Saccharophagus degradans 2-40: one gene and its partner. The protein of the gene in region 2 binds, or shares a complex with, the protein of the main gene of each other region. Links are inferred from orthologs where the notes say so. Each region holds a gene or a part of one and is shown on either strand. Other genes may lie near its edges. The genes, in order: cheY and SDE_RS16280.

Region 1 (11,619 bases), 1.2 Mb from region 2 along the record:
ACCTTGGCCAGAGTGCGCGATATAACCAACCCCATACCATCGCCTATTGCTTGACGCTCGAGCGTTGCCAAAGCGGTGGCTGCGGGCAGTAACGATATACCTGCGTATGGTGTTCGCACCGTTACTTTCTCTATGAGCGACTCTGTTAGCGCTGTGCGCTCCTGAAACAAAGTAAAGACGCTGGATAACTGCATATCAGGGTCGAGACGAAAGTAGCTTGTAAGCGAGCCATGCGGGTCTAAATCGATAAGTAATACCCGCTTACCCGCTTCGGCAGCCAAACCTGCAAGCGCAACGCTGGTGGTGGTTTTGCCTACCCCACCCTTTTGGTTGGAAACAGTCCAAACAATCAAACAATTAGCCTCATAGTTCTTACTATATCGCCCTAAGCGTCAAAAACTTTACGCACATTGATACTATTAACCACAACGCAAGAAGCATGCCCTATTGGAAGTAACAATACCGCGAAACCAACATCCCTACATTTAGGGAACAGCGTTTAAAGCATAATGAGTGTTTGATTTAAGAGACAATAATCAATTGAAATACTAGCGCGACCCTATCGATTGTTTCGCGCTCTATCGGGGTCGCTTGTAAACAGTAAGCCACCGTTTTTTAATCTTACTGGTTCGACTGTTTCTGGTTGCTCTTCAGCTGGGCCGGGGTTAACTACTGGCTCTGGGTTGGCTGGCGTTGCAGGCGTTTCGCTTTGGGGAATTGCATTGGGCGCAATCACTTTAGGAATATCGGCCCTATCGCGGGCTACACGTAACACAACACGCCTATTGGCACTGCGCCCCTCGGGTGTTTGGTTATCGGCGATAGGTCGGTATTCCCCGTAACCTACAGCAGACATTCTCTCGGGGCTAACACCTGCAAAGGCCAATAGATTCACCACCGTCACTGCTCGGGCGGAAGATAGCTCCCAGTTATTTTTGAATTGGGCATTGTTTATTGGCGTGTCGTCGGTATGGCCACCCACTGCTACAGCGTTATCAAAGGGGGAGATAATATCGGCAACCTTGTTTAAGACAGTGCGCGCCTCATCACTTGGAGTGGCCTGCCCAGACGAAAAGAATGAATTTGCATCTATTACAATTTCCACCCAGTTTTGATTGCCATTTAACGTTACCTCACCGGTAGCTAGCACACCGCTTAAAGCCTGTTCCAGCTGCTGTTCTATTTGCTTAAGGGGCGCCACTTCTGCTTCGGTAGTGTCGGGCGAACGGTTTTTATTTGTTTTTTTGGCGCTACTAGAAAACGCGTTACCCAAGGTTTCAGATAAGGTGCGATATTTGGTTTCGTTAACCTGCGAAACTGAATACATAACCACAAAAAAAGCAAATAGCAGCGTAATAAAATCGGCGTAGGAGACTAACCAACGTTCGTGATTAATTTTTGTTTCTATTGGCTGCCTTCGGATCATAATTAAACGCCCCGCTAGTGCAGGTAACCGCTTAATTTCATTTCAATTACTTTTGGGTTTTCACCGTCTGCTATGGCGATTATGCCCTCTACAAGTAATTCTCTGAATTGCGATTGCTGTTTGATACAGGCTTTTAGTTTATTGGCGACGGGCAATAAAAATAAGTTGGCAAATGCCACCCCGTAAATTGTGGCAACAAATGCTATAGCTATGCCGGGGCCGAGTTCGGCCGGGTCTGCAAGATTTTGCATAACATGAATAAGCCCCATTACTGCACCAATAATACCAATGGTGGGTGCGTAGCCGCCCATGCTTTCGTAAAACTGTACGGCATCGTGATCGCGCTGCTCGGCTACAATTAAATCGGTTTCCATTACGTGGCGGATAACATCTGTTTCGCTACCATCAACCAACAGTTGTAAACCTTTTTTGGCGAAGCTATCTTTTTCTTTTTCGGCAATATTTTCCAAGCCAAGTAAGCCTTCTTTACGGGCAGCCATGGCCCAGCTTACAACTTGTTTAATGCCCGACTTAAAATGTAAGCGCGGGGGCTTAAAGATCCATTTGAATAGTGTAAGGGAGCGCTTTATACCGCTATAAGGGGTTTGCAAAATAGCCGCCCCTAAAGTACCACCCACTACAACAAGGGCCGCCGGCCCATTGACTAGGGATGTCCAATTGCCTCCTTCTAGGAAGTTTCCGCCTAACAGCGCGGCAAAGCCAATTATTACACCTACTACGCTGAGAATATCCACACCCTGCTCCCGAGACTAAACATCCGAAACCAGCCGTTGCCACACTTGATCTAACGGTAAAACTTCATCTGTTAGTCCAGCCTTGGCTACAGCCGCTGGCATACCATATACAACACAGGAGTCTTTATCCTGGCCCCATATGGTTGCGCCTTTTTGTTTTAATAACTTAGCGCCATCGCATCCATCTGCGCCCATCCCCGTTAATACTATTGCCAACACTTTATCGCCCATGGCACTTGCAGCAGACGCAAACAACACATCGACCGAAGGCTTGTAGGTTAAGCGCGCATCGCCATCAAGAATACGTATGGAGCGACCAGTTTTATCGACCATTAATTGGTTGCCGCCAGGCGCCACATATACCACACCGGACTTAAGTAAATCGCCATCTTGCGCTTCTCTTACCTCTACAGCCGACTGCCGATTAAGGCGCTCTGAGAATGCTTTGGTAAAGTTTTCTGGCATGTGTTGCGCCACAATGACTGGCACGGGAAAGTTGGCTGGCAAACGAGTGATTATTTCTGAAACGGCAACAGGCCCACCGGTAGACGCGCCAATTGCTACTAATTTAACTAAGCCTTTTATTCGCTTTTTAGGGGCACTGGGTGCACTACTAGCCGGCCTGGGTGAGCGACTGGAAGACAGATTTGCACCTAAGGCAGAGGGCCTAACCCCGCTTGGCTGGGTTGTACTGCGTGCCGCCACACTCGGCTTAGCTTTTTGTGCAAACAACAATAGCTTTTCGTGCAAGCGCTTTTTTAAAACGACTGAATCGCGGGATACTTCAGCGAAGTTTTTAGGAATAAAATCCACTGCCCCAGCATCTAAAGCTTCTAACGTAATTGTGGCCCCTTCGTATGTCATAGATGAAAACATAACGATGGGTATAGGCCGCTTGGACAAGATCGAGCGCACAGCAGAAATACCATCAAGATGTGGCATTTCATAATCCATAGATATGATATCGGGGCGCAATGACTCTTCTAGGTCAATAGCTTCTTGGCCATTAGCTGCGATGCCAACAACTTCTAAATCAGGATGCTCATTAATTATTTGCTTTAATCTCACCTGAAAAAATTGTGAATCGTCTACAACCAGAACTTTATAAGCCACTATAGCTCCCACTGCTTACAAAAAAGAGAAGCTGGCGCTTAACGCGAACCAGCATAGCGTTTTAACAAACTAGGAACATCTAGAATTAATGCGATGGTGCCATCGCCTGTAATGGTGGCGCCGGCCATGCCAGGTGTGCCTTGAAGCATTTTACCTAATGGTTTAATAACCACTTCTTCTTGGCCTATAAGCTGATCCACAATGAAACCTACCCGCTGTGTACCAACTGATACAATTACAACGTGCCCCTCTTTCGAGTCGCTTTCTGGATCGTTTTTATAAATGCTGTGATCGCGCACCAGCCATTTTTTTAGTTCAAAAATAGGCACAGCATGATCGCGAATTGTCACGCACTGCTGACCGTCTACAACGTGTGTTCTTGATAAATCCATATGGAATATTTCGTTCACACTTACAAGTGGCAAGGCAAATGCTTGCTTGCCTACCATAATCATTAACGTTGGCATAATGGCGAGAGTTAACGGCACTTTAATAATAAAGCGCGTACCTTCACCAATTTTAGATTTGATTTCTATAGAGCCGTTTAACTGAGTGATTTTGGTTTTTACAACATCCATGCCTACGCCGCGGCCAGACACATCAGAAATTTCTGTTTTAGTTGAAAAGCCAGGAGCAAAAATAAGGTTAAACGCTTCTGTATCGGATAAACGCGCGGCGGCATCGGGCTCTAGAATGCCCTTTTCTACCGCTTTATCGCGCAAGCCGTTAGGGTCCATGCCAGCGCCATCGTCGGTAATGGACAATAGAATATGGTCGCCCTCTTGCTCGGCAGCCAAAATTACTTTACCTACTCTAGGCTTGCCTTTTTCTTCGCGCGCACCAGGCAGTTCTATCCCGTGGTCCACTGAATTTCTAACCAAGTGAACCAGTGGATCTGCTAACGCTTCTACGAGGTTTTTATCTAAATCGGTTTCTTCACCTTGTAGCTCGAGGTTTATTTCTTTTTTCAGGTTACGCGCTAAATCGCGAACAACGCGTGGAAAGCGGCCAAATACTTTTTTGATTGGCTGCATGCGAGTTTTCATTACTGCTGTTTGCAAATCGGCAGTAACCACGTCTAAATTACCTACCGCTTTTTGCATTACTTCATCGGCGGAATCGATACCTAGGCGCACGAGTCTGTTACGTACCAACACCAACTCACCCACCATGTTCATAATGTCGTCTAGGCGCTGGGTATCTACACGAACGGTCGTTTCGCCCGCTGCAGCACTGTTCCCACCGGGTGCCGCTTCTCGCGGTTTAGGCGCTGCAACTGGTGCAGTGGGCTTTACAGGGCTAGGCGCTGTAGGCTCTTTGCTTGGTGTCGCAGCAGCGACTGAAGGTTTTGCAACTGGCTCTGGTGCTGCGGGTTTAGCTGGCGCTGCAGCAGGTTTAGGCGCGCTAGAAGCAGGCTTAGCCGCTTTAATGGGGCCATTACCCTGACCATGCAGCTGATCGAGAAGATCTTCAAATTCATCGTCAGTAATAAGGTCGTTGTTGGCACTGCCGCCATCGGTAGGCGCTGGTGCAGCTCCGCCTGTGCCGGGCCCTTTACCTAGGCCGTGTAGCTGATCTAATAAATTGTCGAATTCGTCTTCTGAAATTTCATCAGTGCTAGAACTCGCTGCAGCACTACTCGTTGGTTCAGGAGCTTCGATTTTAGGCGCTTTGCCCGCACCGTGTAACTGATCCAATAAAGATTCAAATTCGTCTTCGGTTATTTCATCGCTATCGGAGCCTCTGATTGCAGGCTCACTAGGGGCTGCTTGTTGCGCTGGGGCTGTATTAGCCGAGGAATTGGAGTCTTCGTTTATGGCGTCGAGAAAGCCTTCAAATTCGTCGTCTGAAATAGCTAACTCGCCTGCATTGTCGGGCTCTTGTGTAGCAGGTTCTACCGCTACTTCGTCTGGCTGCTCGGGTGCAGCGACATCGGCCGCGCCAGCTGGTGTTTCGCCATTAATAAGCGCTTCTAAAGCCGCGATTAATTCGGGGGAAGCAGGCGTTATTTCTTGTCTGTTTTTAACTTCATCAAATTGTTCGTTAACTAAATCTAGGGCTTGCAATACAACATCCATTAGCTCGGAGCTAACTACACGTTTACCATTGCGAAGCATGTCGAATAGGTTTTCGGTTGCGTGACAGCAATCTACCATTGCATTTAGTTGTAAAAAGCCAGCACCACCTTTTACGGTGTGAAAGCCGCGAAATATCGCGTTAAGCAACTCTTTATCGTCTGGACGTTGCTCCAAGTCTACAAGCTGCTCGGAGAGCTGCTCCAGGATTTCTCCAGCTTCGACTAGAAAGTCCTGAAGAATCTCTTCATCTTCTCCGAATGACATTCATATGCTCCTCAAAAGCCCAGGCTAGATAAAAGGTCGTCAACATCATCTTGACCCGAGACCACATCATCACGTGTTTCTGCGTGAATTTGCGGGCCTTCACCTTTTGAATTTTTTGCTTCGCCGCTGCCAGTGGCAGCCGTATCGGCACCACCTGCCATACCCGTTACATGTTCTACCTCGCCCGCAATACGCATTAAATTCACGAGTTCACTTTCAACATCGGTTACCAAGCCAATCACTTTTTTAAGTACTTGGCCGGTAAGATCCTGATAGCCCTGCTCTAATATAATATCTTGCAGGGATTTGTTCAGTTCTTGCGTGCCCATATCCATTTGGTCGAGAAATGTGCCCATACGATCGTATAAAACTTTAAACTCTTCTTTCGATATTTCACGGCGTTTTAATTTTTGCCAATCTGCCCTTAAAAGCGTTGCCTCTTGCCCTAGGTTCATTGCTATTGGGGCAATGGACTCTACCTTATCCATGGTTTTATCGGCCGCTTCTTGAGTCATTTTAATGACGTAGTTAAGCCTATCTGAAGCATCGCGTATTTCTGAGTTGTTAATTTCTGGTGGATTATTATCGAAGTCAGCATCGACATTAAAATTGACAATGGCATTATGTAAGCCGCGAGTTAATCGGCCCACCGACTGGAAAATATGACGATCTCTCGCCTCTACCAAGGTGTGAATAAGCTCCGAAGCACCGTCAAAATTATTGTTTTGGAGGTTCTCTACTAGCTGTTTCGCACAATCTTCAAGCTCAGTTAAAAACTGCTCATTTTTATGCAGATCACGTTGTGTTTCCATGTAACTGCCTTTTTTAATTATCCGCCTACGCGCTCAAAAATTTTGTCTATTTTTTCTTTGAGCACTTGAGCAGTAAAGGGCTTAACAACATAGCCATTTACACCAGCTTGCGCGGCTTCGATAATTTGGTCGCGCTTCGCTTCTGCCGTAACCATTAGTACGGGAATAGTTCCCAGCTTGGCATCCGCACGGATCTCTTTAAGCAGCTCGATGCCGCTCATACCGGGCATGTTCCAATCGGTAACTAAGAAATCGAAATCTCCACTTTTAAGCATAGGCAATGCGGTGCTGCCATCGTCCGCCTCATGCGTATTGGTGAACCCCAAATCTCTTAACAGATTTTTAATGATCCGACGCATCGTCGAGAAATCATCAACAATCAGTATTTTCATGTTTTTATCCAATGCAACCTCCAATAGTCTCGTCGCTCGGAAACCTAGTTCACCAGAGCAGGTTTTACTAGGCGTGTTATCCGTTGATGTAAAAGCTCTACACCTTTAACAGCCCTGATTACAAGTCTAGACGTTAGATAGAGTTCATCCAGTTTTTAGCCTTGATATTCCAAAAATTCCTTACGTTTAGGGCAAAGTTGGCCATCATTCGTACGATTGCCAATCTTGCATGCGGGATTTGAGCCTTAAAGCAGCCTGACTGTGGATTTGGCTTACCCTAGATTCAGATACACCAAGTACTAGCCCAATTTCTTTTAGGTTCATTTCCTGTTCGTAATACAGCGATAGCACAAGCCTCTCTCGCTCTGGCAATTTGCCAATGGCGGCCACTAAATCGGTGTAGAGGGCATTACGGTGAACTTGTTCGGAGGGGCCGCGCAAACCGTCACTAGGCTCGTATTCGTCAAAGCGCGACTCATCGTTTTCGTAGGTTTCTTCGTAGCTAAACAGGCGAGTAGATGCACTATCGCGCGCCATAGCGTAGTACTCGTCAAGGCTTAAACCCATCTCTTCTGCTATTTCGTGGTCGCGTGCATCGCGCCCATGGCGAGCCTCTACTGTGGCTATTGCCTCTGCTACACGTCGACTGTTGCGATGTACAGACCTAGGCGCCCAGTCTCCGCGGCGCATTTCATCTACAATGGCACCGCGAATGCGTATTCCAGAATAGGTTTCGAAGCTTGCGCCTTTACTGGCGTCATATTTTTGTGCTGCTTCTAGCAGCCCCAGCATGCCCGCTTGAATTAAATCTTCTATTTGAACGCACGAAGGCATGCGCGCCATCATATGATGGGCGATACGTTTCACGAGATAGGCGTAATCCTCTACCTTTATTTCTTGGTCTCCTTCCTTAGGTTTTTCGTAGACCATCAAATTTTCTGCCACTGAGACTGCCATAATTCAGAGACGCACTCGTGCAACATGTAATGTAATTTGCTGCCAAGTTTGCGTGGTTACCCTTTGAATGCGGGCACATAAAGCCCCGATTAATTTTGCTTGATACTTGTTTTGTTGGTTTAATTTATTACTTGTTTCTAATGTTTTGTATAGGTGCGAGTAATAGGATAAAAGTTTAGCTTGGCGGCATGTAACCAACCGCCCTTCTAGCACTAAGCAACCGCTAATAACCACCTCCGGCGGATGCAGCCTGCGCACTTAGCAACTGCTCTATAAAGAATTCCAAATGCCCTCTTGCGCTGGTTTGCACCGGCCACTCATCTACTTTTTGCGCAAGTACTCTAATTGCAGCAGCCGCCTTCGAACGCGGCGCAAACTCCAATATTGGCCGCCTTTTTTGCACGGCTTTGCGCAGGTTTTCGTCAAACGGCACGCTGCCTACATATTGCAAAGAAGCATCTAAAAATCGCTCACACACGGCATTTAATTTATTAAATAGGTTTATGCCTTCTTGCGTGGAACGCGTCATATTGGCAACTACGCGAAAACGGTATACGCCATGTTCCATATTTAATAATTTCATTAGAGCGTAAGCATCTGTGATAGACGATGGTTCGTCGCACACCACTACCAACACCTCTTGTGCTGCGCGTACAAAACTTACAACCGTGTCGGATATACCCGCTGCGGTATCTATTAACAGTACGTCTAACTGATCACCCAAATCGCTAAAAGCGTGAATAAGCGCTGCGTGCTCTTGGTGGGTTAGGCTAGCCATTTGCTGAACGCCAGAAGAGGCAGGCACAATTTTTATTCCCGCCGGGCCATTTACCATCACTTCGCGTAAAGTTTTGGTGCCGTCGAGTACATCTGCCAGTGTGTATTTGGCCTGTACTCCTAGCAGTACATCCACATTGGCCAACCCCAGGTCGGCATCCATTAGCACCACTCGTCTGCGTAGCTCCGCCAACGCAATGGCGAGATTTACCGAAAGATTGGTTTTGCCGACGCCACCTTTACCACCCGTGACAGCTATAACTTTTACCGGCCGGACTGTACTCATACGACTACATCTCTTATTTAATGACTTTCTCCCTTTGGCGCTAGTACGTTTAGCGCTAAAGGTTCAGCGGGGTTTTTATGAGTATAGTTGACTATAGCGCGGCCATACCGTTGCCCTGCTTTTCTACTTCCTGTGCCTGTTTTGCTAAAGCTACAGCCTTGGCGATAAGCGCGTGCCCACTGGCTGGTGCTATGTCTTTAGGAATTTCCTGTCCATCTGTTGTATAGGCTACTGGCACAGATTTTTCCACTAATACACTTAATGCTTCGCCCATGCTCAGGGATTCATCAACCTTGGTAATTACGCAAGCATCTACGCCTCGCATACCAGCGTATGCGTGTACAGAAGCCTTAAGGGTTTGCAATTGACTGTTGCATGCCATAACTAAAATACGGCGCATGGTTGGGCAAGTGTCTAACTGGCGAAGCTGTTCTTTTAGCAATGCATCGCCCTGCCTAAAGCCTGCTGTATCTACAAGTATTAGTGGGAACTGCTTAAGGCTAGCGAGTAGTACTGGCAAGCTGTGGTCTTTATCTAACGCCCTTACAGGCACGCCTAAGATGCGCCCTAAAGAGCGTAATTGATCGTGCGCACCCACGCGGTAGGTATCCGTTGTAATGATGGCCACTTTGCCAGGGCCGTTTTCTAGAACAAATCGCGCGGCAAGTTTAGCGATGGTTGTGGTTTTACCTACCCCTGTAGGGCCAACAAAAGCAAATACGCCACCACCGCTAACCATATCGCCCTTTAATGCGGGAATACGGCGCGATAATTTTGCCAAACAGCCTTTCCAAGCTTCGCTAGGGCGTGTAGTGCCATCTTGCTCTAAGAGCAGCTCTTGCACGAGGTTCTCGCTTAAGCCTAAGCGCTTTAAGTGATCTCCCACTAGCGAATAGCCAACCGGCAATTTAATTTGACTAGGCATGCTTGTGCGCTGCTGGTTTTCGTTCATATGCCACAACTGCTGCTCCAGCAATAAACGCATGTCGGCCAATTCACTTTGCAATTCGTTTAAGCGCAGCGTTTCTTGTGGAGCGCTTTGCTGATGGTTCATTGCCGTTGCAAAACTTGGCTCGGCATATGAGGAAGGCTTATTAAACTGGCTAGGCTCGTCGCTATAGCGGTTATATTCTTTAGGTGTTGGCCGCTCTTGGGCCGGAGCGCTTTGTTGCGCTGGTGCCTGTTGAGCTTGTTGCTTAACAAACTTATGGAAAGATTGATCTGACGGCGCTTCTCGCGCTTCGCGTTTTGCCGCTAGCATACGTTCGCGTGCGCGTTCGATTTCGTGGGCCAGTTGTTCGGGGTCGCGCTTGTTGCCGGCTGCTGGTCGGCTATCTACCGATGCACTGGCTTTGAAGGAAGCGGCAGCCTGATCGATGCCAGCCTGCATACGCCATGCGCTGTCGCTTTCCATGGGGTGATCTAAGTCGGCGTCAAAATTCTGACCAAACTCGCGTCTTACATCTATGCCGCGTGTTGGTAAGTCTGGCTCCACAGAGGTAATAACCTCCACGCCGTTGGGGGTACGCTGGCTAGATAAAATAACCGCTTCTGGGCCCATCTCATCGCGCACCAACTGCAATGCTCTGGCCATACTCGGGGCCACAAACCGTTTGATTTGTGTTTTGGCTGGCTCGCCGCCATTACCTCTACCCTGTGGATGATCATTAAACATTGTTTACCTCCTCACTTACGGGCTAAGCCCTGTTAGCGCTGCTTTCCGCCGTTTACCACATCGGCTCCTATGGTTGCCTCTATGGTAATTTGTTTGTTGTCGGGCACTTCGTTGTACGCTATTACGTGCATTTCACTTATGTGGTAACGAACAAACTGAGCCATCATTGGCCTTATGGGTGCCGCAACTAGAAGTACTATTGGGCGGCCGGCCATTTCTTGCTTTTTCGCTGTTTCAACAAGTGACTTATTTAGCCTTTCTGCAAGCTGCGGTTCGATAAACGCTCCGTCGCTAGCGCCAGCTTTTTGTGCCTGTTGTACAGACTGTAGCAACAACTGTTCCAATGACGGATCTAAAGTAATAACCGGTAAGTTTGGATCTTGCCCCACAATGTTTTGCACAATTTGTCGCGCAAGTGAAACGCGCGCAATTGACGTTAAAGCAGTGGTATCCATCGATTTATTGCCGTGCGCTGCCAACGCCTCGGCAATAGTGCGCATGTCGCGAATGGGGACTTGCTCGCGCAGTAAACCTTGCAGCGTTTTTAAGAGCTGATTGATTGAAAGTGTCTCTGGCACTAGCTCTTCAACCAATTTAGGCGATTTTTCACCGAGTAAATCCAACCATTTTTGTACTTCTTCATGCCCCAATAATTCGTGTGTGTGCGTTTGTATTATTTGGTTTAAGTGCGTGGCCACCACTGTGCTCGGGTCAACAACGGTATACCCTAGAGTTTGCGCTTGCTCGCGCTGCGCCTCGTCTATCCAAATTGCTTCTAAGCCAAATGCTGGGTCTTTTGTTTTGGTACCCTGCAAGCTACCAAACACTTGCCCGGGGTTTATCGCCAAAAATTTGTCGGGGAATACTTCGCCTTCACCAATACTCACACCCATAAGCGTTATACGGTAGCCACTGGGTAGCAGGTCTAAGTTATCGCGAATATGCACTGCAGGTATTAGGAAGCCCAAATCTTGCGATAGTTTTTTACGTACACCCTTGATACGGCCCAATAATTCACCGCCCTGCCCTTTGTCCACCAAAGGAATTAAACGGTAGCCCACTTCTAACCCCACAAGATCTACCG
Region 2 (11,784 bases):
ACCCATTTTTTTCATTTTGGCTTGCCCTGTTGCGGCAAAATAAAGAATTTTTCTTGGGTAGTTACCGCCTAAATCTTTTGCAATAACAGGCAGTTCATCATTAGCTAAAAAGCTTTCTACAAATTCTATATTGCGCTGGCCTATATCCATGCGCACCATATTTGCCAGCACCCGCCCGCCGCCGAATAATTTGATCTCCAGCCTATTGCGCATACCGCCGCATTTAATAATGCTATTTATTAAGTGCTCCATCGCCCAGTTGCCGTAACACAGCTCGGGGTTACTCAAGCTATTGCGAGTGATTTCATGCCCTGCGGCTTGTTCGGGTAACATAAAATGGTTCATACCTCCTACACCGGCAACTGGGTCGCGGATACACGCAGCGATACACGACCCCAGCACAGTCACTAACATTTCGTCGTTTTTAGTTACATAGCATTCGCCAGGCTGTAATTTTACGGCCACCTTAGCGAAACGAGCATCCCAGTAGCGGTATACATTGGTAAACCCTGGTAGCGCAGGCTTTAAACGAGCATCTGCTTTACTTGTTAATCCCTTTAACATTTTCAGTACGCTTTTTGATAAATAGTACGGCCCATACTGTTAAATCTATCGGTAACCTTATAGAGGTTTTCCGAATGGCCAATAAACAGGTGGCCATTATCAACGAGCATATCCGCGTAACGGTTGAAGAGTTTTTTCTGGGTTGGCAAATCGAAATAAATCACCACGTTCCGACAGAATATAATGTCGAAAGAACCGCGCATTGGCCATTCGTGTAATAAGTTGAGCTGACGAAATCGAATTAATTCGCGCACGCTGTCTTTTATTTGAACGTTATTGGAAGTTTTATCCCTTTTAAAAAACTGCCGGTATTTATCCGGTACGCCCTCGGCTCTATCAATGGGGTAAACCGCGCCCGCGCCTTTGGCAACCACATTGGAGTCAAGATCGGTGGCTAGAATTTTCACATCCCAACCCTTTAGGGCCGAGAAGCTTTTAAAAACCATGGCTATTGAATATGGCTCTTCGCCTGTAGAGCAACCTGCAGACCAAATTCTAATTTTACGACTCGCTGCATTAGCCCGCATTAAATTTGGAATAACAGTACGTGCCAAATATTCAAAGTGGTGTATTTCGCGAAAAAAAGCCGTAAGGTTTGTAGTAATTGAATTGATAAACTCCGTTTTTTCGGCCGCGGGCGATGCTTCCAACAAGTTACAATACTGATTAAAATCAGATAACCCAAGCGCGCGTAACCGGCGCGACAAACGACCATAGATCATATTGCGCTTATGATCGGAAAGACTAATGCCTGTCCACTCCATTGCAATACGTTTTATTATTTCGAAATTGGCAATAGACATAGGAAACTCACGCGCTTCGTGATCCCCAACTACTGCTGTTCGACTTGGGTTAACCATGCTATAAAACCGAGTATTTATACAAACAAAGAGGCGATGAGTTGCATCGCCACACACATTTAAGCGTTAAACGTTAAAAGTCTTCCCAGTCGTCATCTGAAACGCTGGGTGCGCTAGAGGCGCGAGTAGAAACGCTCTTTTTCGCTGGGCGAGCACTAGCACTAACGACCATGTGTTGTTGATTTTGCGATATAGTGAAAAACGACACCTCTTCCATTAGCCGCGCTGCTTGCTCTGCCATGGCCTCACCTGCGGCCGATGCTTCCTCTACGAGTGCTGCGTTCTGTTGCGTCATTTCATCCATTTGCGAAATTGCAGTGTTTACTTGCTCAATACCCGAGGTTTGCTCGGTTGCGCCATTGCTTATTTCCTGCATCATATTACTTACGGTTTCTACCGACGACACCAGCTCTTCTAGGGTTTCACCAGAGCGATTGACCAGCACTGTGCCATCCTCCACCTTAGAAACACTATCGCGAATAAGCTCTTTAATTTCTTTCGCCGCAGCGGCTGAGCGCTGAGCAAGGTTTCGTACTTCACCTGCCACTACCGCAAAACCTCGCCCTTGTTCACCTGCGCGCGCGGCTTCTACTGCGGCGTTAAGGGCGAGCAAGTTAGTTTGGAAGGCGATTTCGTCGATTACGCCGATAATGTCGTTAATTTTTTTACTGGATTCGCTTATTGCACCCATTGCCTCAACAGCTTTAGAGACTACCTGACCACCTTCACCTGCTTTTTTCTGAGCAGACATAGCTAGGGTATTAGCCTGTTGTGCGTTTTCGGCGCTTTGCCTTACGGTAGAGGTCATTTCTTCCATACTAGAGGCGGTTTCTTCTAGTGAAGAAGCTTGCTCTTCTGTGCGCTGACTTAAATCGGCGTTGCCCTGTGCAATTTCATTAGCCGCTGTGCTTATTGCATTTGAGGCAGTTCGAATTTTGCCAATAATATCGGTAAGTTTTTCGATGGTACCGTTGGCGTTTTCTTTTAATTCGCCAAAAGATCCGTCGTAATTGCGGGTAATACGCTCTGTTAACACGCCACGCGCCATAGAGCCAAGCACACGCGAAATATCATTCAGCGCCACTTCAACTGTAGTGACCAAATCATTCAGGCCTTTCGCTAACCCTAAGAAGAAACCGTTCTTGCCATCCAGTGAAATTTGTTTAGTAAAATCACCCTGAGACGCGGCCGCCACCATTTCGTCTATTTCTTTCTCTATTGCCACTTCAGCGGTGCGATCGGCCCATTCCACAACAGCGCCAATTTTCTTTCCATCTACAAAAATGGGGTTTGCAATAACAGTGAATGATCTACCGCCCACCTTTGCACCGCCGTTATACGTGCTGGTGAGGTTATTCAATAGATTGCGTTGATGCGCAGGGTTTTTATGGAATACATCCATATTGGTTCCCACCAATGTGCGGCTATCAAAATTGGGGAGGTCGCGTTTAATATCCGATTCTGCATTTTTGAACATGCCGTTTACAGATTCGTTCATATATAAAATATTGCCTTCAGGGTCGGCAATCATGACATTTGCGGTGACGCTATCTAGCGCGTAGCGTACACGTGCATTCTCTGCCGCTATCGCCGCCAATTCGTTTTGTTTTTTCACTTCTTCGGTTTTATCAAGCCACTCTACAAGTGTGCCTAACCGCTCACCATTGCTATTAAACCAGGGCGTGGCAATCAAGCCGAACACCATATCGCCTATGTTTAATGTTGTTTTGTAGGGTGTTTTAAGTTCTCTTAGCAGATTGCGTTGATGCTCTGGGCTTTTATGAAAAGTATCAACGTTGGTGCCAATTAAATCTTTTACTTTGAAGCTAGGCAGGTGTTGCTGCAATTCCTTTTCGCGCTCTTGTAGCATTTCTACTACTGTATCGTTCATATAAACAATATTCAGTTCATTATCGGCAAGCATCACATTTGCCTGACACAATTTAAGTGCGCTAGCCTGATTGGACTCTCGGCGAACTTCAGTAATATCCGTCGCGAATTTTATTACGCGATATACTGAGCCATCCTCGTCGAGGAGAGGGCTATAAGTCGCATGTAGCAAAACAGATTCACCATTGCTTGTAACCCGCTCTATTTCGCCCGACAGACTTTCGCCACGGCGTAAATTACTCCAAAAATTCTTGTAATCGTTGCTATTTCTATATTCATCTGTAACGAATATTGAATGGTGCTTACCTTGAATTTCATTTAAGCTGTAGCCCATCGCATTTAAAAACAGATCGTTTGCGGTTTCTACAACACCTTCTGGCGTAAATTCAATTACGGCCAAAGCACTTCTTGCCGCATTTACTTTATCTTCTAACTCTTTTTCCTGCCGGCTGTGACCACCGCCAAACAACTCAAACAATTTTTTCATATCTTTTACCCGTCCCTATTTCACAAATTCTGTTAATACGTTGATTAAACTTGCACCTGGTCTTTCAGGGTAGAAAGATCTGGCATACCGTCGAGTTTTAGCAAGCGATCCATATCGAGTAGAATCACCATTTTGTTGTCTATATTTGCTAGCCCTCGAATAAACTCAGTAGCAACAGAATCACCTAGGTCGGGGGCGGGCTTCATATCGCGAGGGTTAAGGGTATATACATCGCTAACTGCATCCACAACTATGCCAACCGTACGGCTGCCTTGTGCAGTTTTTACTTTTAAAACAATTACTACTGTAATCGGCGAGTAATCCACAACCTCCAGACTAAAACACGTACGCAAATCGATAACAGGCACGATGGTGCCACGCAAATTAATTACCCCTTTTATATGATCGGGCGCGTTAGGCAGTGGCGTGGCCGACTCCCAACCGCGAATTTCTTGAACGCAAAGAATATCCACGCCGTATTCTTCCTCTGCCACAATAAAGGTTAAGTATTGATCGGTTACGCTAGAATCCAAACCGCCATCCATAGCGGTATTATTAGTTCCCGTAGATGACCGATCAAGATTGTCAGTTTTTTCCATCGGTTCCATTACTTACCACCTCGTATTAATTTAGCGTTTTTGTACTGCGCATAACCTGATAGCCATCGACACGCGTACTGGTATTTTGCGCAACCACTAGCTTTTGAGAAAACAGGTCGACAATACTTTGCACATCTAAAATAAGCGCCACCGTACCGTCACCCAATATTGTTGCGCCAGAAACACCTTCAACCTGTTTGTAATTTTGCTCTAAGCTTTTTATTACCACCTGTTGCTGGCCTAATAACTCGTCAACAATTACCCCAACCTTCTGACCATCGAATTCCACCACTACCATCAGTGCGCCTTCAATCGAATCGGTATCAGAAGGAATAGAAAAGGTTTTACTTAACTCGATAATGGGAACATATTCATCGCGCAAGCGAAAAACCTGTTGCCCGCCAGCTAGCTGGTTTACGTATTCGCTGCGACACTGCATAGATTCCACAATAGAAATAAGCGGGAAAATATAAATATTGCCGCCAACGCGAATTAACTGACCATCGAGAATAGCAAGGGTAAGTGGCAAACGAATTGTGATAGTAGAACCTTCACCTAGCTTAGACGCTATATCGACAGCGCCATTTAAAGCTTGAATATTACGCTTAACCACATCCATACCTACACCGCGACCAGATACATCCGTAACCGCTGCGGCAGTAGAAAAGCCTGGCTGAAATATAAGATCGTAAACTTGCTCGTCAGTCATCATTGCTGCATCACTAGCACTTATTATTTTTTTGTCTATCGCTTTTTGCAAAACCTTATCGCGATTCAAACCAGCGCCGTCGTCTTTTATTTCAATAACGATATTGCCGCCTTTATGGTAGGCATCAAGCGTAATGGTGCCCACTTCTGGTTTGCCTGCGGCTAGCCGCGCTGCGGGCAGTTCTATACCGTGATCCACAGCATTGCGCACTAGGTGAACCAGTGGGTCACCAATTTTTTCCATAACTGTTTTGTCTAGCTCTGTATTTTCGCCGTGTATTACCAGCTCGACTTGCTTCTCTAAACGCTGGCTTAAATCACGCACCAAACGTGGAAAGCGATTAAAAGAAAAGCTAATAGGCAGCATGCGTATACGCATTACGCCTTCTTGTAATTCTCGGGTGTTTTGCTCTAGTTGGTTTAAGCCCTCAACAAGCCGGGGCACTTTAGCAACATCTACATCTTCACTTAATTGCCCCAACATAGACTGCGTAATAACAAGCTCGCCCACCATATTGATAAGGTTGTCGATTTTATCTATTCCAACACGAATAAATGTCGCATCCGTACTTGCTTTGTTGGCAGGCTTGGCTTTGCTCGCTTTAACTGGTTCCTTTTGTTCAACTACCGAAACCGGCGCTAAAATAGGTGTTAATTTCGCCTCATTAGAATTAACCGCCTCGGCTTCTGTTTGCCCATCTTCTCGTGGTGCAGCAACAAGGGCCGATATCGTTAACTGGCTTTCATCGGCCACCCATTCGAAAGCGGTTTCTATTTCGGTTACTTCGGTGTTAGCTTCTAGCTTAATATCCCAACCTAAATAACAACTTTCTGGCTCAAAATCGGCAAAATCTGGCAGCCCTTTAGTGTCGGCTTTACTATGATATGTACTGCTTAAATTCTTTAGCTCTGCGAGAATACGCAACGGGTCGTTACCTGTACGCATAACATCGATACTGGGTACGAAATGTATTTTCCAGCAATGGTTATTTTCATGTTGATCAATGGCCAAAGGTTGGCAATCACCCGATCGTGTAATCGAAATATCTGCCAAATCGGTCACCCATTCAAATACTTCCTCTAGCGCATTTTTTTCTATCGATGCGGGCACGCTGGCACGCCAAGATAGGTAACATTGCTCTGGGTCGAAACCGCCCCACTCAGGTAGCGCGTCGCTATTAGCAACTAACTGCAGCGCACCTGTGTTACGCAATTCCCGCAAAATACGCGCAGGGTCATTACCGGTTTGCATAATTTCAAGGCTAGGTTGAAATGTTATTAGCCACGGGGCATCGGCATCGCTATTTACAGTGGGTGCAGCCTCAGTTTTTTGTGCGGGCGCAGGCCCTTCGTTAGCGAGAATAGCTTCAAACTGACGTTGCAACGTAGCCGCCTGCTCTGTTTTTTCTAATTCGCCACTTTGCGCAAGGGCTAACATTTCGCGCAAACAGTCCACCGATTCCAATAAAAGATTAACGTGCGTCAGCACTAAACTGCGCTGGCCAGAACGCACTTGATCTAACAGTGTTTCTAATACGTGCGTGAAATCGCAAATGGCGTTAAAGCTAAATGTGGCACTACCGCCCTTTATCGAGTGCGCGCAGCGAAAAATGGCGTTAATGGTTTCGTCATCAACATCAGTGGGATCTAGCTCCATAAGCGCAGACTCCATAATATCCAAGCCTTCTACGCTTTCTTCGAAAAAGACTTGATGAAACTGCGACAAATCTATGCTCATGACATTTACTCAAAGGACTTTGTTAACGGTGGCAATTAGTTGATCTGGACTAAAGGGTTTTACTATCCAACCCGTTGCCCCTGCGTTCTTACCCTCTGCTTTTTTGTCAGAGCCAGATTCTGTAGTAAGCATTAAAATGGGCGTGAATTTAAAGGTAGGTAGCGTGCGCAATTCTTTTACAAGGCTAATGCCGTCCATTTTGGGCATATTTACATCGGATAAAACCAAATCAAAACTGCCGCCCGCCTTAGCCAGTGCTAACGCATCGGCACCGTCGGGCGCTTCGGTAACTTGGTGGCCAGCCCCCGCCAACGTAAACGACACCATTTGTCGCATAGATGCAGAGTCATCGACTATTAATATCTTCGCCATTAAGCTTCTCCTAATTCACAGTGTTATCTAATGCTAGCTCTGCAGCCAAGCCGAGAATATTGGCGCTGTCGATTAGTTCTGCCGACGGGTTACGCCACTGAACGGGTTTATGAAATTTCGTTGCAGTACGATAGAAACTAAGTAACAGTTGTAAACCCGCAGCATCTATTTTCACCACATCCGTTGCATCTAATACGATATTTTCGACATCATTATTTTCTAATAAGCCGTTTAACTGCTCGTATACCTGTTGGGCCTGAGCGATGGTAAAACGCTCTGGAACTTCGAACACCGTTAGTTGCGACACACGCACGCTCCTATAACTGAATCTATTTCAATTGACAATTTTAAGTGTAGACGTATATTTTATGGGCGCTAGAGAGGGTGTAGATTTTGTTAAAATGAATTGCGCAGAACAGAAGAAAGGGGGGGGGGACCGAGGAACGAACACCAACCAAACCGCTACCGTTACGCTAAGATGTGTACGGTTACGCAGATAAAGTCTAACCTATAAGAAATACGACTAATTGAGTTATAAGCCAATAGTATTGAGTAGAAGTTATTGCAAGTTCTTAATAGTTAAAAGAGCTCCACTAGGTTGTTGTCGACTTTTGCGCCAGAATCGCCTTCTGAACTCAGCGATGTGGCATCGGTTTCTACCGCAGCCAAAGCAGCCCCCAAAGATAATTCCAACTTATTTACATACTCATCCACCTTTAAACCTTCGTTAAAAATGCGATTCGTTTCGTAAACACTGTTGTTAGTTACCTCCTCTAAGAAAACTTCATCTTCTTCTGTAAGAGCCAATGCAGGAATACGATATTGAATTTTCTCTGCGGTATGCTCAACCGTGGTTGCAATATTTTTCATTACGTTCTGATAAGACGACTTGATAACATGCATAACATTTTGCACATCGCTCGATAACTTTCTTAAAGTTTCCTTTTCTTTTTCAAGCTCGTAGCGGTCTTCTATCGCTATCACTCTGGCATTTAACCCTTGTATAAGCGCAAAGGTATTGTCTTTTATGGTTCCGTATTTCTCTGCATCGTCGACTGGCATGTTTTTGATAAGCATGGAAACACGATCAAAATTGATAATGGTACGGCGGCCAAAATCTATATACCTGCCTTTATCTTTAAGTTCGGTAAGAAGCTGAGATTCCAAATCTTTCGCCATACCGGTTGGTTCCATATTTTTTATGCCCATAAGGCTTCGCATTTGCACACTACATTTAAGCCCATACCGCTCTAAGCTGTTAAAAAACTGTTGCCCCAATTCATCTAGGTTATCGCAGCTGTGCAAAGCCAATAGAAACTGCACATTTGCACCTAGGTCACTGTTATCTACTAATGCGGTGCGGGCCGTAGCCGTTGCTGCATCTAAACGGCTACTTAGCTGACGCATAGCAATTTGGTGAAATGTTGCTTTTCGACACCGCGCTACTGCTTCATCAAGCTCTACATCGCTTTCTATTAGGTCGTCGTAGCCCATATCGTACATAGCTAGCTTGTCGGCCATACTCGCAGGGTTAGCCAAAATAATTGCAGGCACACTTAATTCGTCTGGCGAGGGAAGTACGTCGCGTATTCTCTGAATAGACACATCCCCGCCGCCGAGCATATCAACCACTATCAAGCTGTAATCGCCCTGAGAGACAGCGAGCTGCAACGCATTGGCAGTAGAAATTGGCGTAGAATCAAAGGCTTGCGCAAGAGCCTCCCCCAAAGTAGAAAGATGCTCTGCAAACAGTATTATTTTGCTACCAGACAATAGCACTACCCCTTTATATAACCAAAACCAATTATGAACTCACATACAGATAAATTTGGCTTTATAAAACACATCTGTACATATTGCGTTTCGCCCGAATAGCTCTTCTTATTTATAAAGAAAGAACTACCGATGTAATTAACACTAGCTCATAGCTTTTGCTTTACCCAATCCGCCAAAGATTTAAGCGCCACTTTTTTTTATCCAAACGCGTAACTCACCGTTAAATATTAGTTTGACGTTGGCTGGCGAACCGATCGAGGTACAGCTAGTATTAAAACAAACGTCCATAATATGGGCTGATTATTTTTACTCTACTGCTTACACCTTCAAGAGACTAAACCATGGCATCTGCTTGGCCAATTCAGTTAATAATAGCGATTTCTGTTAGTGCATTATCTTTGGTTTGTAGCATCGCGCTTTGGACACCTATCGCGTTATTTACCTGTTTAGCAATAGCCGTAATTATTGATATAGCCTGTTTAGTATCGCTGTGCGCTCACTTTACAAACAACCGCCAGCAGGCCGAACATCAAGAAAATTCCCACGCGATTAACCACTTAAACTCTTTACAAAGAAAGGTGAGCGACGTAACCGATACCCCCTGTGAAGAGATAGTCGCCATAAGTAATAAAGTGCGTAACTTAGCAGAGGAAAGTAGCCTCGCCTTGCATAAAAGCTTTACTGTACTTATGGAAAATACACAGCGCGAACAAGAACTACTGGAATCGATTACCAAAGACTTAACCCGCAGAGAACACCAAGAAAAAGCGGATGGCACGCAAGACGTATCCCTCCACCAATTTGCAAAAGAAGTGGGCGATATACTTGACGTTTATGTCGGGCTGTTTGTTAACGTGAGTGACAAAAGCATACAAGCAGTGCACAAAATTCAAGACATGCTTAAAGAACTCGACGATATGTTCAAGCTAATTAGCGAAATTCGAGGCCTGGCAGAGCAAACCAATTTACTCGCTTTGAATGCTGCCATTGAAGCAGCGCGTGCTGGCGAGGCAGGCAGAGGCTTTGCAGTGGTAGCAGACGAAGTTCGCAAACTATCGCAAAGCTCTGGTGCGCTTAACGATGAGATACGGGTTAAAGCAGAGGCAACTAAATCTACCGTTGCCGATGTAGAAAAGGTGGTAGGCGAAATAGCAAGCTTGGATATGAATATCGCAATCAACGCCAAAGGCCACCTTGAAGGTATGCTTGCAGAGCTTGAAAGAGTTAACGATCGGGTTACCCACACCGCCCGCCAAGGCAGCGAAATAAGCGCGCTTATAAACAAAGAGGTGATGCGATCTATGACGGCATTGCAGGGCGCCGATAGAATTTCACAGTATTCGGATAACCTTTCAAACAACGTATTATCTTTGCGCAATCATCTACACAACGCATTCACACTTAATCAAGCTGTCACCAGTGTAGAGCAAGGCCTTGCAGAAATAATAAATAATATAGAAAAAACTTCGCTGCAAACCTCTATTGTAATCAGCGATGAAGATGACCAAGCAGGAGGAGAAATAGTGCTTTACTAGATTAATTCTTTTAATCTAATGCATACCTTACCCCCTACTTCTCGCACTAGCACTGTGCATTTCTAGCACAATATTGTCACCTCGATAGTTTTAATAGTGATTAGCAATAGATACTAAGCAAACACCAGTAAATAATTCTTAAAACGCCACTTTGGTATCACGCAACTCCTCTAGTATTTAAATGTTACAACCTGTTGTTTTACTTAAATACATTTACGCTGATACAACTAAGAGATGGTATATGCTTTTTCTGAAAAACCTCCCCCTTGTTAAAAAATTGGTTTTAGTCTTTTTATTGGTTGGCTTAATACCCATGGCGCTCACTGTTCTTCTGGCGATTAACTCATCCAAGCAAACAATAACCGATCTCGTATCAAATCAGCTAAGCGCGGTAAGGCAAAATAAAGAGGAGAGCATCCAACGCTACTTTCAACGCGTTAGAAAGCAAGCCAGCACATTGGCCGCCGACCCCATTGTGGTGGATGTTGCAACCAAACTGCCAATGGCCTTTAAAAGCTTTCGAGCAGATGCCAGCATAAATGAAGCGCTGCTCACTCAACAAAAAGCCGCTGTGGTGGACTATTACAACTCGCAGTTTGCTAAGCAATACCAGAAAGTTAACAATAGCCAAGTTAATTTAGCTGCCATGTACAACAGCCTTGACGACGATTCTTGGGCGCTACAATATGCTTACATAGCCAGCAACCCCAACCCACTAGGTAGCAAACATTTACTCATCAACCGCAATGACGGCACCCGCTACTCAGCGTTACACCATCAAGTGCACCCTCTGCTTAAGCATTACTTAGAAACATTCGGTTATTACGATATTTTTATCGCCGACCCCGTAAGTGGCGACATAATATATTCCGTTTTCAAGGAGCTAGACTTCACCACCTCAATGCTCGACGGCCCCTATCGAGAAACTAGCATAGGGGAAGCATTTAATAATTCACTGAATAAACAACCAGAAACAACTTACCTAGCAGATTTTAAAACCTACTTACCATCCTACGATTCGCCAGCCAGTTTTATCTCTACACCAATCTATAGTGATGGCCAATTAGTGGGCATACTCATTTTTCAAATGCCCATTGAAGATATTAATGACATTATGAGCTCGCGTACTGGAATGGGCCAAACAGGGGAAACCTATCTCGTTGGCTCAGACAAACTTATGCGCTCCGACTCTTTCTTAGACCCCGTTCACCACACAGTAGTTAACTCTTTTAAACACCCTCAACAAGGCAGTGTA

What was found.
Region 1: the proteins of SDE_RS16280 (region 2) and cheY are in contact, whole or in part, in a solved structure (PDB 1A0O), measured with the Escherichia coli proteins. The link is inferred for Saccharophagus degradans 2-40 from one-to-one orthologs.

The regions. Positions count from the first base shown.
Region 1 is NC_007912.1:2,749,946-2,761,564, forward strand. The notes cover bases 5,160-8,083. They hold cheY (chemotaxis response regulator CheY), read right to left. Parts: upstream 6,853-8,083; coding sequence 6,466-6,852; downstream 5,160-6,465. Other genes in these bases: SDE_RS11325 (chemotaxis protein CheA), read right to left, coding at 5,160-5,636; SDE_RS11330 (protein phosphatase CheZ), read right to left, coding at 5,648-6,448; SDE_RS11340 (RNA polymerase sigma factor FliA), read right to left, coding at 7,045-7,797; SDE_RS11350 (MinD/ParA family protein), read right to left, coding at 8,021-8,083. In the rest of the region: SDE_RS11305 (ParA family protein), read right to left, coding at 1-353; SDE_RS11310 (flagellar motor protein MotB), read right to left, coding at 560-1,426; SDE_RS11315 (flagellar motor protein), read right to left, coding at 1,441-2,181; SDE_RS11320 (protein-glutamate methylesterase/protein-glutamine glutaminase), read right to left, coding at 2,197-3,294; more of SDE_RS11325, read right to left, coding at 3,333-5,159; more of SDE_RS11350, read right to left, coding at 8,084-8,860; flagellar biosynthesis protein FlhF, read right to left, coding at 8,952-10,535; flagellar biosynthesis protein FlhA, read right to left, coding at 10,568-11,619. UniProt on the Escherichia coli protein: Involved in the transmission of sensory signals from the chemoreceptors to the flagellar motors.
Region 2 is NC_007912.1:3,964,515-3,976,298, forward strand. The notes cover bases 4,137-7,225. They hold SDE_RS16280 (chemotaxis protein CheA), read right to left. Parts: upstream 6,847-7,225; coding sequence 4,426-6,846; downstream 4,137-4,425. Other genes in these bases: SDE_RS16275 (chemotaxis protein CheW), read right to left, coding at 4,137-4,409; SDE_RS16285 (response regulator), read right to left, coding at 6,856-7,218. Outside these bases: chemoreceptor glutamine deamidase CheD, read right to left, coding at 1-564; SDE_RS16265 (CheR family methyltransferase), read right to left, coding at 567-1,424; SDE_RS16270 (methyl-accepting chemotaxis protein), read right to left, coding at 1,498-3,801; more of SDE_RS16275, read right to left, coding at 3,846-4,136; SDE_RS16290 (STAS domain-containing protein), read right to left, coding at 7,229-7,525; SDE_RS16295 (response regulator transcription factor), read right to left, coding at 7,798-8,991; SDE_RS23135 (methyl-accepting chemotaxis protein), read left to right, coding at 9,684-10,529; SDE_RS16305 (methyl-accepting chemotaxis protein), read left to right, coding at 10,771-11,784. UniProt on the Escherichia coli protein: Involved in the transmission of sensory signals from the chemoreceptors to the flagellar motors. CheA is autophosphorylated; it can transfer its phosphate group to either CheB or CheY.